Regions from separate parts of the Sinobaca sp. H24 genome, predicted to be linked through region 2. Evidence: riboswitches for the same ligand, from Rfam matches in the RefSeq annotation. Region 2 holds a riboswitch; the other holds the start of a gene.
The links. Region 2 has a riboswitch for cobalamin ahead of metE (5-methyltetrahydropteroyltriglutamate--homocysteine S-methyltransferase). Riboswitches for the same ligand answer to the same signal wherever they lie in the genome.
Positions count from the first base shown of each region.

Region 1: another riboswitch for cobalamin. It lies ahead of MMY81_RS13475 (ABC transporter substrate-binding protein); the one in region 2 lies ahead of metE (5-methyltetrahydropteroyltriglutamate--homocysteine S-methyltransferase).

Region 1 covers NZ_JALBWT010000009.1:39,415-46,728, forward strand. Annotated here, with positions in the region: partial or broken gene MMY81_RS13460 (ATP-binding protein) at 1-157, shown strand, start outside; gene MMY81_RS13465 (class I SAM-dependent methyltransferase) at 141-872, shown strand; cobalamin riboswitch at 941-1,125, shown strand; partial or broken gene MMY81_RS13475 (ABC transporter substrate-binding protein) at 1,302-2,277, shown strand; gene MMY81_RS13480 (FecCD family ABC transporter permease) at 2,255-3,313, shown strand; gene MMY81_RS13485 (ABC transporter ATP-binding protein) at 3,318-4,070, shown strand; gene MMY81_RS13490 (adenosylcobinamide amidohydrolase) at 4,159-4,767, shown strand; gene cbiB (adenosylcobinamide-phosphate synthase CbiB) at 4,795-5,763, shown strand; gene MMY81_RS13500 (pyridoxal phosphate-dependent aminotransferase) at 5,750-6,829, shown strand; gene MMY81_RS13505 (bifunctional adenosylcobinamide kinase/adenosylcobinamide-phosphate guanylyltransferase) at 6,823-7,314, shown strand, end outside.
Region 2 covers NZ_JALBWT010000001.1:240,920-248,233, reverse strand. Annotated here, with positions in the region: gene MMY81_RS01415 (sulfite exporter TauE/SafE family protein) at 1-126, shown strand, start outside; gene MMY81_RS01410 (hypothetical protein) at 102-380, shown strand; gene MMY81_RS01405 (DoxX family protein) at 632-799, opposite strand; gene MMY81_RS01400 (universal stress protein) at 823-1,437, opposite strand; gene MMY81_RS01395 (hypothetical protein) at 1,656-1,817, shown strand; gene fdhA (formaldehyde dehydrogenase, glutathione-independent) at 2,313-3,524, shown strand; cobalamin riboswitch at 3,731-3,926, shown strand; partial or broken gene metE (5-methyltetrahydropteroyltriglutamate--homocysteine S-methyltransferase) at 4,094-6,361, shown strand; partial or broken gene MMY81_RS01380 (ribonucleoside-diphosphate reductase subunit alpha) at 6,379-7,314, shown strand, end outside.

The DNA of each region.
Region 1 (7,314 bases), on a different contig from region 2:
TGGTCTGGCTATCGCCAAGAATATCGTAGAAGCACATGGTGGATACATTGCTGCGCAGAGCAGAATGAATGAGGGAACGACCTTTCGTTTTTATATCCCTTCTGATAATGAAAAAATGAAGAATGGTAGGAGGGGAAAAAATGAAAGCCTGGTTTGAGGAGCATTTTCAAGAGGATTATTTAAAAGTATATGACCATCGGGATGAAACAAAAGCGGCTGGAGAACTTCAGTCGCTGATGTCTTACATGCCTATGGAAAAAGGAATGAAGGCTGTCGATTTATGCTGTGGAAATGGAAGACACGCCAGGTGGCTCGGCAGAAAGGGAATTGATGTCACAGGAATTGACCTCTCCCCGGCGCTCTTAAAGAAGGCCATTGATCTTACAAATGATCTTCCTGTTCAGTACAGACGCGCCGATATCCGGACTGTTGATATTAAACAGGAATTCGAGGCCGCATTTAACGTGTTTACAAGCTTCGGTTATTTTCTTGAAGATGAAGAAAATGAACTTGTTTTTCAAAAAGCATCTGATGCGCTGCTTCCCGGCGGATGGTTTTTATTTGATTATTTAAACCCTTCGTATGTCCGTGAAAATCTTATTGCACACGATGAAACGGAAAAAGACGGTATGATCGTCATTCAGGAAAGACATGCCGGCAGGGATTATGTCGAAAAGAAGATTACAATTAAAGAAGATGGAGCAGAAAGACGATATGTAGAGCGGGTTAAGCTTTATGAGGAAGAACAGCTGCGTCGCATGCTCGAACGATATCAGCTTGAACCTGTACATTTCTTCGGGGATTATAATGCGGCTGCATACGATTACAGCAGATCTCCCCGGCAGATTTTTATTTGCCGGAAAAAAGGATAAGTGATTTGCTCGATAATTGCTGTGCATCGAACACTGATAATGTATACTAAAGAAGATTGTCCTAATAAATAGAATATACTATATATGGTCGGAAAGAATATTCTTTCCGTTAAAAGGGAAACCGGTGAAATGCCGGTACGGTCCCGCCACTGTAAGTGCAGCTTTCAAAGAAGCAGTCCACTGTTCTGTAAGAACGGGAAGGATCTTTGAATTGGGCATAAGTCAGGATACCTGCCATATATGTAATCGGTGCTGCACTCTCGGGGATAAGAGGATGCCGGATATAAAGCGTTTTGGCTGCGTGCGGCCGCTGCGTATGTCCGCTCTTTCCATTTCAGGGAAGAGCTTTTCTTATTATCTTACATAGAGCTCAATGAAAAGTACTGGCATTCTGGATTTGCAGGATATACCAACTTAGGGGGAAATGATATGAAAAAAGCGCTATTGTTAACAATGACGGTTGGAATGGCAGCAGGGCTTGCTGCCTGCGGCGGTGAAACAGAAGAAGGACAAGAACAGGAAAACGCTGAAGAAGAAAACACGAGCAGGCGGAAGGATATCCTGTAACCGTGACCGACGGCATGGGAGAAGAAGTAACGATTGAAGAAGAACCTGAAATATTGTCAGTCTGCTGCCAAGTAATACAGAAATCGCATTTGCTCTCGGACTGGAAGATCAGATCGTTGGCGTGACTGATTTTGATACGTATCCGGAAGAAGCTCAGGAAAAACAGAGTGTAGGCGGACTCGATTTTGATGTAGAAACAGTTCTCTCTCTCGAGCCGGATCTTATTTTGACCGATTCTTCTGCTGCACAGAATTCTGAAGAGGGGTTGAATCAGCTTGAAGAAGCGGGGGCAGAGATTCTTATCGTAAATGATGCTACGTCATTTGAAGAGACATACGATACGATCGATATGATTGGTCAGGCTACCGGAACAGAGGAAGAAGCTTCCACTATAGTGGAAACGATGCAGGAAGACGTGGCCTCTATTGAAGAAACAGCCTCTGAAATTTCTGAGGAAGACCGCAAAACCGTCTGGGTGGAAGTAGATGCGCCGCCGCCTGATATCTATACTACGGACAAAATACGTTTATGGATGAAATGCTTGATATCATTCAGGCTGATAATGCGGCTGCCGAAGAAGAGGGCTGGGTTCCTTATACAGAAGAGATGCTGTGGCCTCAACCCGGATGTTATCGTTACAACATACGGATTTAGAGTGGAAAATTCTACGGAGAACATCTTAAACCGCGATGGCTGGTCTGATGTGCCTGCAGTAGAAAATGAAGAAGTTTATGATTTAGAGAGCGATCTGGTAAGCCGCCCGGGACCACGTTTAACAGATGGTCTGCAGCATATGGCAGAAGTGGTGTATCCGGATGTCTTTACTGAAGAGCAGTAAGCCGGCTGCTTATATTGCAGCTCTGGCATTTTTAGCAGCGAGTATTGTAGTAGGGGTTTCTGTTGGAAGTGTGCAGGTGCCATTTGCAACAAGTGCAGAAATTATCGGGCGTACCGCGCTCGGCCTCGACTTCCCGCCTCATCTGGATACAACGTTTGTTAATATTATTAAAGAAATAAGGCTGCCTAGAGTTTTGTTAGCGGTTCTTGTAGGGGCAGGGCTTGCAATCGCAGGCGCTGCCTTTCAAGGATTATTAAAAAACCCATTGGCGGACCCTTATACTCTAGGTGTATCTTCAGGTTCTTCTCTTGGGGCGGTAACAGTTATATTTTTAGGTCTTTCGATTCCTGGACTCGGTCGGTTTACCCTGCCGGCTGTCAGCGTTTTGTTTGGAATGATTACGCTCTTGCTTCTGCTTGGGTTTGTTAAAGCGATTGAGCGCAGCCTTTCCACAGAAACGATTATTTTAGCAGGCATCATTTTTAGTTCATTTTTAGGTTCGTTAATATCATTGATGATTGCTTTAACAGGAGATGAGCTCAGACAGATTATCAGCTGGCTTATGGGAAGTGTGGCGATGAGAGGGTGGGAATACGTAGGATTGATTCTGCCTTTCTTTATCGTAGGCTGCCTGATTTTATTATGGAATGCGAAAGAGCTGAATGCGCTTGTTTTTGGAGAAGAAACGGCAAAGACGCTGGGAGTGAATACAAAAGTCCGGCGAATGGCGATATTAGCTGCCGCTTCTATTATTACCGGTTCGGCAGTGGCAGTATCTGGAACTATTGGATTTGTTGGGCTCGTTGTACCTCATTTAACCCGATTGATCTGGGGCCCGGATCACAGGCATTTGCTGCCGCTTTCGATGCTTATCGGCGGAGGGTTTCTGGCACTGACAGATCTGCTGGCCCGTACGATTATTGCACCGACGGAGCTTCCGATTGGTGTTATTACGGCAGTAGCAGGGGCTCCGGTTTTTGGACTGCTGCTTTTCCAACAGCGGCGTCTGTCAAGACAAATTGGAAAAAGGAGGTAGACAGATGCTGTTTGACGTTCATCAGCTCACGGCTGGATACGGTGGAGAAGATGTTATTAAAGACATTTCCTTAACGGTACAAGAGCATGAAATTTTTGGTATTATCGGTCCGAACGGCAGTGGAAAGTCAACCCTTCTTAAATGTATGTACCGCGGACTTGAAACGGATTCCGGATCTATTGAAATAGACGGTCGTGCGCTTTTGACCTATTCCAATAAAGATCTTGCTAAAAAAATTGCCGTTCTTCCCCAGCACACGGAAACAACTTTTTCCTATACGGCCAGGCAGGTCGTGGAACTTGGCCGCTATCCGCATCAAAGCGGCTGGTTCAACAACACTAAAATAGAAGACAAGAGAATCGTGGACAAGGCAATGCAGGAAACAAGAGTAGAATCCTTTGCAGATCTTCCAATGGAAACACTAAGCGGAGGTGAAAAACAGCGGGTGCTTTTAGCCCGTGCTCTTGCGCAGGAGCCCCAGATTCTCCTTCTGGATGAGCCGACAAATCATTTGGATATTTCTCATCAAATGAATCTGCTTAATACACTTAGGGAATGGACCAGCGCGGGCAAAATAACCGTCGTAGCTATACTGCATGATTTGAATATGGCAGCGATGTTTTGTGACCGCCTGATGCTTCTTGATGAAGGCAGGGATGCAGGAACGGGTAAACCAGGAACTGTGCTGAAAAAAGATAAAATTGAGGAGGTTTACGCGGCTTCGGTTAACCGAAAAAGCCCATCCTGCTGTTCCTAGTCCGCTAATTACGTTAACACCAAACGCTGCAAAGGATAAAGAGGAAGCCGCTATCGACCGGATGGAGATCCAGCGAAGCCGGGATTTTGTGAAGATATCATCTGAAGACTACTGGAAAACGTTCTCCTCTTCAATTATCGGGGAAGGTTTTGGCTGGCACAAAGTATTCGTGAACCGCCATGTGTCGCTTGATTATAATATCGATGATGCAAAACAGGAATATATTGATTATATGAAAACACATCAGATTGACCCGGACGAAGCAGTGGGCATGATGACGGCGGCCAGGCTGGAAAACGGCAGAGAAACGAGAAGAATGGTTGAAGGAGCCGATGTCTGGGTGATGGCTACGGCAGGAGTGTCCAACGCCCTCGATGCTTCACGGGCATACGAGCAGCATATGCAAATGGAAATAGGCACAATAAATATTTGGATATTCGTCGATGGACGTCTTCCGGAAGCTGCGTTTGCCCAGGTTATGATGACAGCAACCGAAGCAAAAACAAGGGCGCTGATGGATAGAAATGTTAAAGACCAGGTGACGGGTACAATGGCGACGGGAACTTCAACAGACAGCTTGATGGTAGCGGCGACGCAGAGAGGAATGCATCATCCTTATGGCGGAACAGCAACGGTTTTAGGAAGACATGTCGCAAAAGCCGTGTACGATAGTGTATATAATGCATTGGAAAAATAGGAATGAATAGAAAGAGGCTTTAACATCATGGTATTAATCTTTCACCTGACTGCAGTAACCGCTGCATACGTTCTTGACCAGCTGTTTGGTGATCCTCATAAAAGATGGCACCCGGTTATTCTTATGGGAAATATTCTTCAATATGTGGACGACCAGGGAAACAAAGGATCCGAGCGCGCCAAAAAGATAAAAGGAATTGTGCTCATTTACACAGCAGCATTCATCTTAACCGGATCAGCGTTTGCTCTGATCAGCCTGTTCTATATCTTTAATCCGGCAGCGGGTATTGCGGTGGAGGCCATCATTATCTGGCTGATGATCGGCGGCCGAAGCATGAAGAGCTCAGCTGCAGCTATTCACGAGGAACTGGCCGGCGGAAATTTGGAAAAAGCCAGGCTGTTAACGTCTTATATCGTATCCAGGGATACCTCGACTATGACTGAAGAACAGATTTCCCGTTCCGTAGTGGAAAGTACCGGGGAAAATACTTCGGATAGTGTCACAGCGCCGCTTTTTTATGCACTGCTCGGAGGCGCACCTCTGGCTGTCTTCTACCGTTTTTTCAATACAGCGGATGCGATGATAGGCTATAAAACAAAAAAACATCTATCATTTGGATTTGGAGCCGCAAAGACAGATGACCTGCTGAATTGGCTGCCCGCGCGCCTGACCGCTTTTCTTATGGGATTCAGCTCGTTATGGCTGAAGAGGCAGACGCTCCTGAAAACATGGAAAGACACGGCAGAGCATGCCCGCCTGCATGAAAGTCCAAACGCAGGTTTTGGAGAATCAGCGATGTCGGCTGTATTGTTTACAAAATTGGGAGGACCTGCTGTATACCACGGTACAGTAAGAGACCGCCCGTATCTGGGAGTGGGAACGCTTCCACTGCGCAAAGAAAGAATTAAGGAAAGTATGATTGTATGGGACATGACGATTGTGCTATTTCTGGCAGCGGCGTGGATAGGAGGAGGGATTTATCTTGGATTGGCCTGAGCATGGTGCAATGCCTGATGCTTTTATGAAAAAAATAGAACAGTCTGCATCTGCTGACATAAAAGATTTTAGCGTGAATACCAACCCCCTGGGAGCTCCTCATGACCTGCTTGAAGAAATACCGCGATGGACAGCTGATATTCAGCGCTATCCAGATTATCATTATACAGAACTGATACAACGTCTGGCAGACTGGAACGAGGTGGAGGAAGCCTCCATTCATCCTGGCAACGGTGCTTCTGAATTAATTTATATTACTGCTTCGTTATTTGCAGGGCAGAAAGCTGTGATTATTGAACCGACCTTTTCCGAATATAGGAAGGCTTTGGAAGCCTACGGCTGCAAAGTGCATAGTTTTTTGACAACCGCAGAAGACAATTGGGAAATCGATCCTGCCGCTTTTAACCAATCACTGGACGGAGTATACTCTGTCTGGCTCTGTAACCCAAACAATCCAACAGGTACTATCCAAAGCAGAGAAACGATGGCTGCGATCATTGCAGCATGCGAGGAACGAGGTATATATCTTATTATAGATGAAGCCTTTTTCGACTTTCAGATCGTACCGATAACCTACAGTAAGATGGTCCAATTAAGTCCCTGCATTATTATTCTGCGTTCCATGACCAAAATGTATGCCGTCCCGGGAATCCGTGCTGGATATGCGATAGCCCCGCCGGACTTCGTAAAAAAAATGCGGGAACGGACACCTTCATGGAATATCGGGTCTACTGCTGAAAAAGCGATGCGGTTTGCTGCCGGCTTGGACTCCTTCAGGAAGCTAACAGCTCAATTTGTGGCAGCGGAACGTTCACGGCTGCTGCCATTATTAAAAAAAGCGGGTTATTATGTAAGTTCAAGCACGGTGAACTACTATTTAATAGGTGGTACCGGGGAACGCTCTATGCTGCCGGTATTAAAACGAGCCGCCGCACGAGGGTTTATGCTCCGTCATACATATTCCTTCCGGGGAATGGATGGCTGCTACATCCGGATCGCTGTTAAAGAAAAAGACGACAATAACCGGTTGTTGGATATGCTGAAGGAAGAGCCGCCGCGATGTTAATTTTTATCGAAGGTGGTGCGAAAAGCGGAAAAACATCACTTGCCGAGAAGGTCATTCAAGAAAGAACCGATGGCCGCCCCGTGTATATAGCTACAGCAGCTCCGCAGGATACAGAGATGGAAAAGCGTATCAGAGATCATCGACTGGTAAGAAACAACGCGCGCGTACCGTGGGTTACGATTGAACAGCCATTTGATCTTAAGAATAGTCTGGAGCAGATAAATACTGGGGATCATGTGCTGCTGGACTGTTTGACGACCTGGCTCAGCAACGAAATGTTTACATCAGAGAGCTGGAACAGACGGGAAGGGCCGGCTCGTATGCTGGAAGCAGTCATTGCGCTGGAGAAAAAAAGTGCAACACTCATAATTGTCAGCAGTGATATAAGCCATCAGCCTGCTGTTTATCCAGATATGATACATTTTCTAAAAATTCAGGGATGGCTGTCCTGCCGGATTGTTGAAAAAGCAGACCTGGCTGGAATC
Region 2 (7,314 bases):
ACGAAGGACCCTGCACTGGCAGAGAAGAAATGGCTTCCTCTTACTCTCGGTTTTTTCGGAGGGATTGTAGGGGTGTATTTGCAGTTGGAGGACCTTTTTTCGTGTTTTATTTCCTGCTCCTGTTAAAAGATAAATATGCCTACACGGCTACGCTTCAGGCAACGTTTGTTATAACGAGTCTGCTGACGGTCACGATTCATTTATTCAACGGTGATTTAGGCGGCACCTTTATATGGTACTTCCTCGCAGGTGCTGTAAGTGTTATTGCCGGCTCCAATTTAGGAATGCACTATTTCAGCCATCTTTCCTCGGAAAAAATTAAGCTGGGGGCGGGCATTTTAATTGCCCTCGCCGGGATTAACCTTATCTTGTTTAATTAAGAAAAGCCTGCTCCTAATTGAATGGGGAGGCAGGCTTTTTATCTATTATGGGAGATTTATTTTCTATCGGAAGAGAGCTTCCATGCCGACGTAATAAGCGGCCATTGCAGAAGCACCCGAAGCCATAAAAGAAGCGGTTTCGGCTTTCCATCCTTTTTCAGGGCATATTTACTGCGGCCATATACAGGTTAGCGGGAAATACGAGAACCATTAATATGGATACTGCTTTACCGGTCCAGGCGGTGCCTTTATTAATGAATAACATTATACCCAGAAACGCCTCGGCGACGCCGGAAAGGTAGACGGCCGCCATTCGTGCCGCGGCCGAGAAAAGGAATCATTTTCGAAAAGAAGCCGGGACGTTTGAAATGAGCTGCACCAGCTGCAGTAAGAATAAAACCAAATAATAGCCGGACCATAAGAAAGTTCTCCTTTCTTTGTGTTACTCTTTCGGGAAAATTTTCTCGCGGACCGTTCCATTGATGACACGTCCGATAACAATTTCCTTGCCATGGAAGGTTTTGAACAAACCGCTCTCGAAATCGGTGTGCATATCTTTAAAGAATATGCCTTCGATGCAGCCTTCCGGGCAGTTTCCTAAATGAAGAGTATACGTTTCATTATCCTTTGTAAGGTAGGCGCGTACGCCTTTCTGATAGTCGCCGAAAGAAGGCGGAAGCTCACGCTGTACAGACACAATATGAACATCAACAAAATCAATGCGCTTCAGGATTTCTGTAGCAATAGCTCCTTTTGTAAGCTCCTGCCATTTGCTGCGGGCGCTTTTACCGATAACAATCTGGGTGATTTCCCGTTCTTTGGCTACGTCTACAATGACTTCTGCTACTTTTCTGCCATTCGCCGGTTCAATAGTGAAATCAGCATTGTACTCATCAGACAATCGCTGCCATTCTTCATGATTCTGCTGGTTTTCCAGGTAGTCTTCATCTTCTCTGGAATTTTCTACAGTAATAACATGAAGAGGAGCATTAAAGGATTTGGCAATTGTTGATCCTCTGCGTATTAGGCGTTCAGCATCCGGTGGAAAAAAAAACACAGACAAGAATGCTTTCATCTCCCGGTCTATATGCTTCGTTGATGTTTTTCATTAGTCGTCTCTCCTTATGGGACATTTGTCCACTTTATATTTATAGTAACGTAATTTCTCCAAAAAGCATAAAAAATCTGCTTTCTTCTGCTCATTCCATAAATAAGTAGATTAAATATATAAATGAAGGGTATATTATAGTATCAACATATAAAGGAGGGTATAATATGTTAAGTAAAATCGTACTCATTATAGGTTATGTTTTAGCAATAGCAGGTGTAATCAATCTTATTACTTCTCTTTTCGGAGCAGGAACAGGCATTTTGGGAGTAGGTATCGGTGGTTTAATCGTTGGCCTTATTCTAATCTTTTTGGCGAAACGAATATGACCCTGCACTAATACTATTATCTTAAAGCTCTTTGTACCGTTTGGTACAAAGAGCTTTTTTATTTTGTTTTTTAATATACTAAGATACTGAAAAGTTATATTTGTATAGAATGTATAATTTTTCAAGTTACAAAGGGCCTTAATTAAAATAACAAACATCCTTTCAAAAGTCTATTCTTCTTGAAACATTGCCAATACTTATTTTATATGGGTAAAAATAAAAAAGCCCTGAACAAAAGGTCGCTAAAAAAAGGAAAATCCATTACAATAGTGATAGCGCTTTATTTTTGACTCGTGTAAATAGTCTGAATTTTTAATATATTAAAAAAGAATGATTACGTTTTACTGAATATTGAGAGGGGTGATGCTTCCAGAACATTTTCAGCTTCATCTTCATTTTTCTATATATCCCGTCATCAACGTCGTGGTTTTAAACCTACTACATGTGAAAAGAAACTCCTGGAAAGCATAAAGCAAAAAGAAGGGACGGATTCATATGAACAAAGCAGTTGTCTATCGTGGAAAAGGAAAAGTAGAAATTGAGGATATTGGCTACCCTGAACTTATTTTAAAAGAGGGTCCCGGCGTTCCTAAATCTAACGTAGGGAGAAAGTGTGAGCATGGAGTTATCCTGAAAGTTGTAACAACCAATATATGCGGAAGCGATCAGCATATGGTAAGAGGACGTACTACGGCACCGGAAGGGCTCGCGCTCGGCCATGAAATAACGGGCGAAGTTATTGAAGTAGGCAGAGACGTGGAGTTTATTAAAAAAGGCGATCTCTGCTCTGTGCCTTTCAATATTGCATGCGGAAGGTGCCAGATGTGTAAAGAACAGAATACGCACGTCTGCCTGAATGTAAATCCGGAACGACCGGGCGGTGCCTATGGATACGTAGATATGGGCGGCTGGGTCGGCGGCCAATCGGAATATGTTATGGTTCCTTATGCTGATTTTCAGCTGCTGAAGTTTCCGGATAAAGATCTGGCAATGGAGAAAATAATGGACCTTACGATGCTGTCGGATATTTTCCCAACCGGCTATCATGGCGTATATTCAGCCGGAGTACGAACCGGGTCCACTGTATATATTGCAGGCGCAGGACCGGTAGGACTTGCAGCTGCCCACTCTGCACAGCTTCTGGGAGCCTCTACCGTTATTGTCGGCGATCTGAACGAAGATCGGCTTAAGCAGGCAAGAAGCTTTGGATGCGAAACAGTGAACTTGAGACAGCATGATAATCTGGGAGAGCAGATTGATCAGCTTCTTGGAGAGCCTGTAGTCGACTGCGCGGTCGATGCCGTAGGATTTGAAGCATCCGGACATGGAGAAGGCGGAGGAGAGCAGCCGGCCATTGTGTTGAATACTATCATGGATGTAACACGTGTTGGAGGGAAGCTTGGAATTCCCGGTTTATACGTAACGGAAGATCCAGGTGCTTCAGATGAGGATTCAAAAGTAGGTTCTCTTAAAGTAAGGTTTGGTCTTGGCTGGGCCAAAGCCCATACGTTTGTAACTGGTCAGACACCGGCTATGCAGTATAACCGTGATTTAATGAAGGCGATTATGTCCGGTAAGGCGGAAATTGCAAAAGCTGTTAATGCAACGCTGATTAATCTGGATGAGGCCCCTCACGGCTATCAGGATTTCGACAGTGGTGTAGCGAAAAAATTTGTTATTGACCCTCATGGATCCGTCAAACAATAATACGAATATTACAAAAGCAGCAGGTCCTTCCTGCTGCTTTTGTTCTGCTCAATACTAAGTAATTATATCGGGATACTTAACACTAAATATGGACGAAAAAAATTATTTTATTCAATATATGCTATATTTACGCCTTTTTACATAAATATGAAGCAGACATGCCTTGACACGCTGCTTCAAAAAAGATATAGTTTGTCTACAACAAAACCATATTAGTGGAAATAGGTGCTCTGATTTTCAATATCAGACTGAAAAGGGAAGAACGGTGCAAAGCCGTCGCGGTCCCGCCACTGTAACAGAGGAGTCATAGTTATTATGTGCCACTGGGAGCTGATGCCCCGGGAAGGCCTGCTGTGATGATGACGCTGGAGCCAGGAGACCTGCCTATTTTACCAACACCGATTTTTACCTACGGGAGATAGGACGGGTGTTCCTGAGCGTGTCATATACGACCCGGGGGTATTTCTTTATGCACTCTCCCTTAGTGCAGAGCAGAAATACTCCTTTTTTATGACATGGGCGTATTAGAAACGCTTTAGGACTAGTAAAAAAGGGAGGATATTGTACAAATGAGCACATGGACAACAAGCAGCCTCGGCTATCCGAGGCTTGGAGAGAACAGAGAATGGAAAAAAGCACTGGAATCATTTTGGAAAAAGAACATAACGCACGAAGAATGGAAAGCGGAAATGAAAAAGCTCCGCCTGGAGTCTCTTGCTAAACAGCAGCAGCGTGGAATTGATTGGATTCCCGTAAATGACTTTACTTATTATGACCAGATGCTTGATATGTCGGTTATGTTTAATATCGTGCCGGAACGATTTGGATCGTTCAGCAACGAAATACCTGATAGTGCCTATTTTGCTATGGCAAGAGGGTCAGAACATGCTCAGGCTTCTGAAATGACCAAATGGTTTAACACGAATTACCACTATATTGTGCCGGAAATGGAACATGCGGTGCCCCGTCTGACAAAAAATATACCGCTTGAAGCGTATCGCCAGGCAAAGCAGGAGCTTGGAATAGAAGGAAAGCCGGTTATTATCGGCCCTATTACCTTTTTAAAGCTAGCGAAAGGATATGATGAGGCAGATTTCGGAAAGCTGCTTGATCAGCTTCTTCCTTTATATGTACAGGTTCTTCAGGAACTGAAGCAGGAAGGCGTGCAATGGGTTCAAATGGATGAGCCTTCGCTGGTAGCTTCCTTTCCGGAGCAAGATATTCTCCACCTGGAGAAGGCCTATCGTCTTTTTTGCAGACGAAGTACCGGGAATTTCTATTATGCTGCAGACATATTTCGAAGGTGTGGACCATTACGAGAAGATCACTGCCCTCCCTGTCGCCGGTATAGGACTTGATTTTGTGCATGGTAAGGAAAAGAATACGGAGTCTCTCCGTACTCATGGATTTGAAGATAAAATAATTGGAGCCGGCATTATTGATGGAAGAAACATTTGGAAAAGCGACGGTATAAAAAAAGAGCGTAGATATCCAAACCATACAAAAAGCCGTGTCATCAGACCGGATTTGGATTCAGCCGTCCTGCAGCCTGCAGCACGTTCCAGTTACCGTTCAGAATGAAACGAAGCTTAACCCTGTATTACAGGAAGCTCTTTCTTTTGCGAACGAAAAGCTGGACGAAATTAAAGATTTACGCACGGCATTAAGTGAGGGGAACACGGAAGTTCTTCAGAAAAGCAATCGTGCCGTTAAAGCTTTGGCAGAATCGGAGTGGAGAACAAAAGCGCCTGAATCTGTTACAGAGAGCATTCCTTCCTCAAGGCCGGCAGCTTTCAGCGAGCGCCGCGCCGTCCAGCAGGAAAAATGGCAGCTTCCGCTGTTTCCTACTACTACAATAGGCAGCTTTCCGCAGACGAAAGAAGTTCGTGTAGCCAGAGAGCGTGAAAAAAGGAACGATCTCAAAAGAAGAATACGATACATTTATTAACGATAAGATTAAAGAATGGGTGCACATTCAAGAAGACATTGGCCTGGATGTTTACGTGCACGGAGAGTTTGAGCGCAATGATATGGTTGAATTCTTCGGGGAGAAACTGGAAGGCTTTGCCTTTACCGCCTATGGCTGGGTACAGTCCTATGGATCCCGCTGCGTAAAGCCTCCTGTTATTTATGGAGATGTAGAATGGACAGAGCCGATGACAGTGAAAGAATCCGAGTACGCGCAGTCTCTGACGGACAAACCGATGAAAGGCATGCTTACCGGACCGGTCACTATCCTGCAATGGTCTTTTGTCCGAGATGATATGGAAGAACGCGACGTGACAAATCAGATCGCCGCAGCGCTGAGCAAAGAAGTAGAGGCTCTTGAGAAAGCCGGCATTGAAATGATTCAAGTAGATGAGCCTGCTATCCGTGAAGGCCTGCCGCTGAAACACAGCGAGCACGAAGACTATCTTGACTGGGCCGTTCGTGCCTTCCGTCTGGCTACATCCAACGTTAAAAACACAACACAGATTCATACGCACATGTGCTACAGCGAATTCCAGGATATGATTGAATCGATACGCGCTATGGATGCAGATGTTATTTCCATCGAAACATCAAGAAGCCACGGCGAACTTATTGAGGCATTTGAGACGGCGGTTTATGACAAAGGTATCGGCCTCGGGGTTTATGATATCCACAGCCCCAAGAGTACCGGACACCAAGGAGATGCTGCAGATGATTGACCGCGCCCTGCAGGTACTGCCGCCATCCCTTTTCTGGATTAATCCAGACTGCGGACTAAAACAAGAGACATTCCGGAAACAGTAGATGCATTAAAGAATATGACAGAAGCCGCCCGCCTCGTCCGGGAAGATGGACGCAGGAAGTGAACTAAGGAGAGTGTAGAATGACAGTAATATTTAAAGATAACGGCAGCCGCACCCTGGCTTTTGAAAAGCAAAGACTGGAAGCCTATATAGACGAAGTGACAGATGGATTTCCAGATTTGGATAAAGAAGAGAAGCCGTTGTTTCCAACGTGTCTTATAAAGACAGCTATTCAGCTGATCAGATTACCCAGCTTCTTACACTGCAGGCTTCCGAGAGAATCGACAGAAACGGTCCGCAGTGGACTTATGTAGCTGCACGAATTTATCTAAAGAAGCTGTATAAAGAAGCTGCCAAAAACAGGGCGTATGACGCAGAAGATAAATACGGTTCGCTTTACGGCCTGTTAAAGACACTTGGAAGCAAAGGAGTATACGATAGTACGCTTTTACGCGATTATTCCAAAGAAGAAATCATCGAACTCGAGCAGGCGATTAAGCCGGAACGAGATGAACTGTTCACATATGTCGGTGTGCTGACTCTTGCCCATAAGTACCTGGCAAGCGACAAAAGTAAAAACGTTTATGAGCTGCCTCAGGAGCGCTTCATGGTAATTGCAATGAAGCTGATGATTGAAGAGCCAAAGGATAATCGTCTTCATATGGTAAAAGAAGCTTACTGGGCGCTGTCTAATCTTTATATGACTGTTGCTACACCAACGCTTGCTAATGCAGGGAAAAATGTCGGTCAGCTGAGCTCCTGCTTTATTGATACAGTAGACGACAGCCTGCGCAGTATTTTTGACTCCAATACAGATGTGGCCAACCTTTCTAAAAATGGTGGAGGCGTAGGAATCTATTTCGGGAAGCTGCGCAGCCGCGGTTCTGATATTAAAGGATATAAAGGTGTCGCCGGCGGGATTATGGGCTGGATGAAACAGTTGAATAATACAGCTGTTTCCGTAGACCAGCTCGGCCAGCGCCAGGGCGCATTTGCTGTTTACCTGGACGTATGGC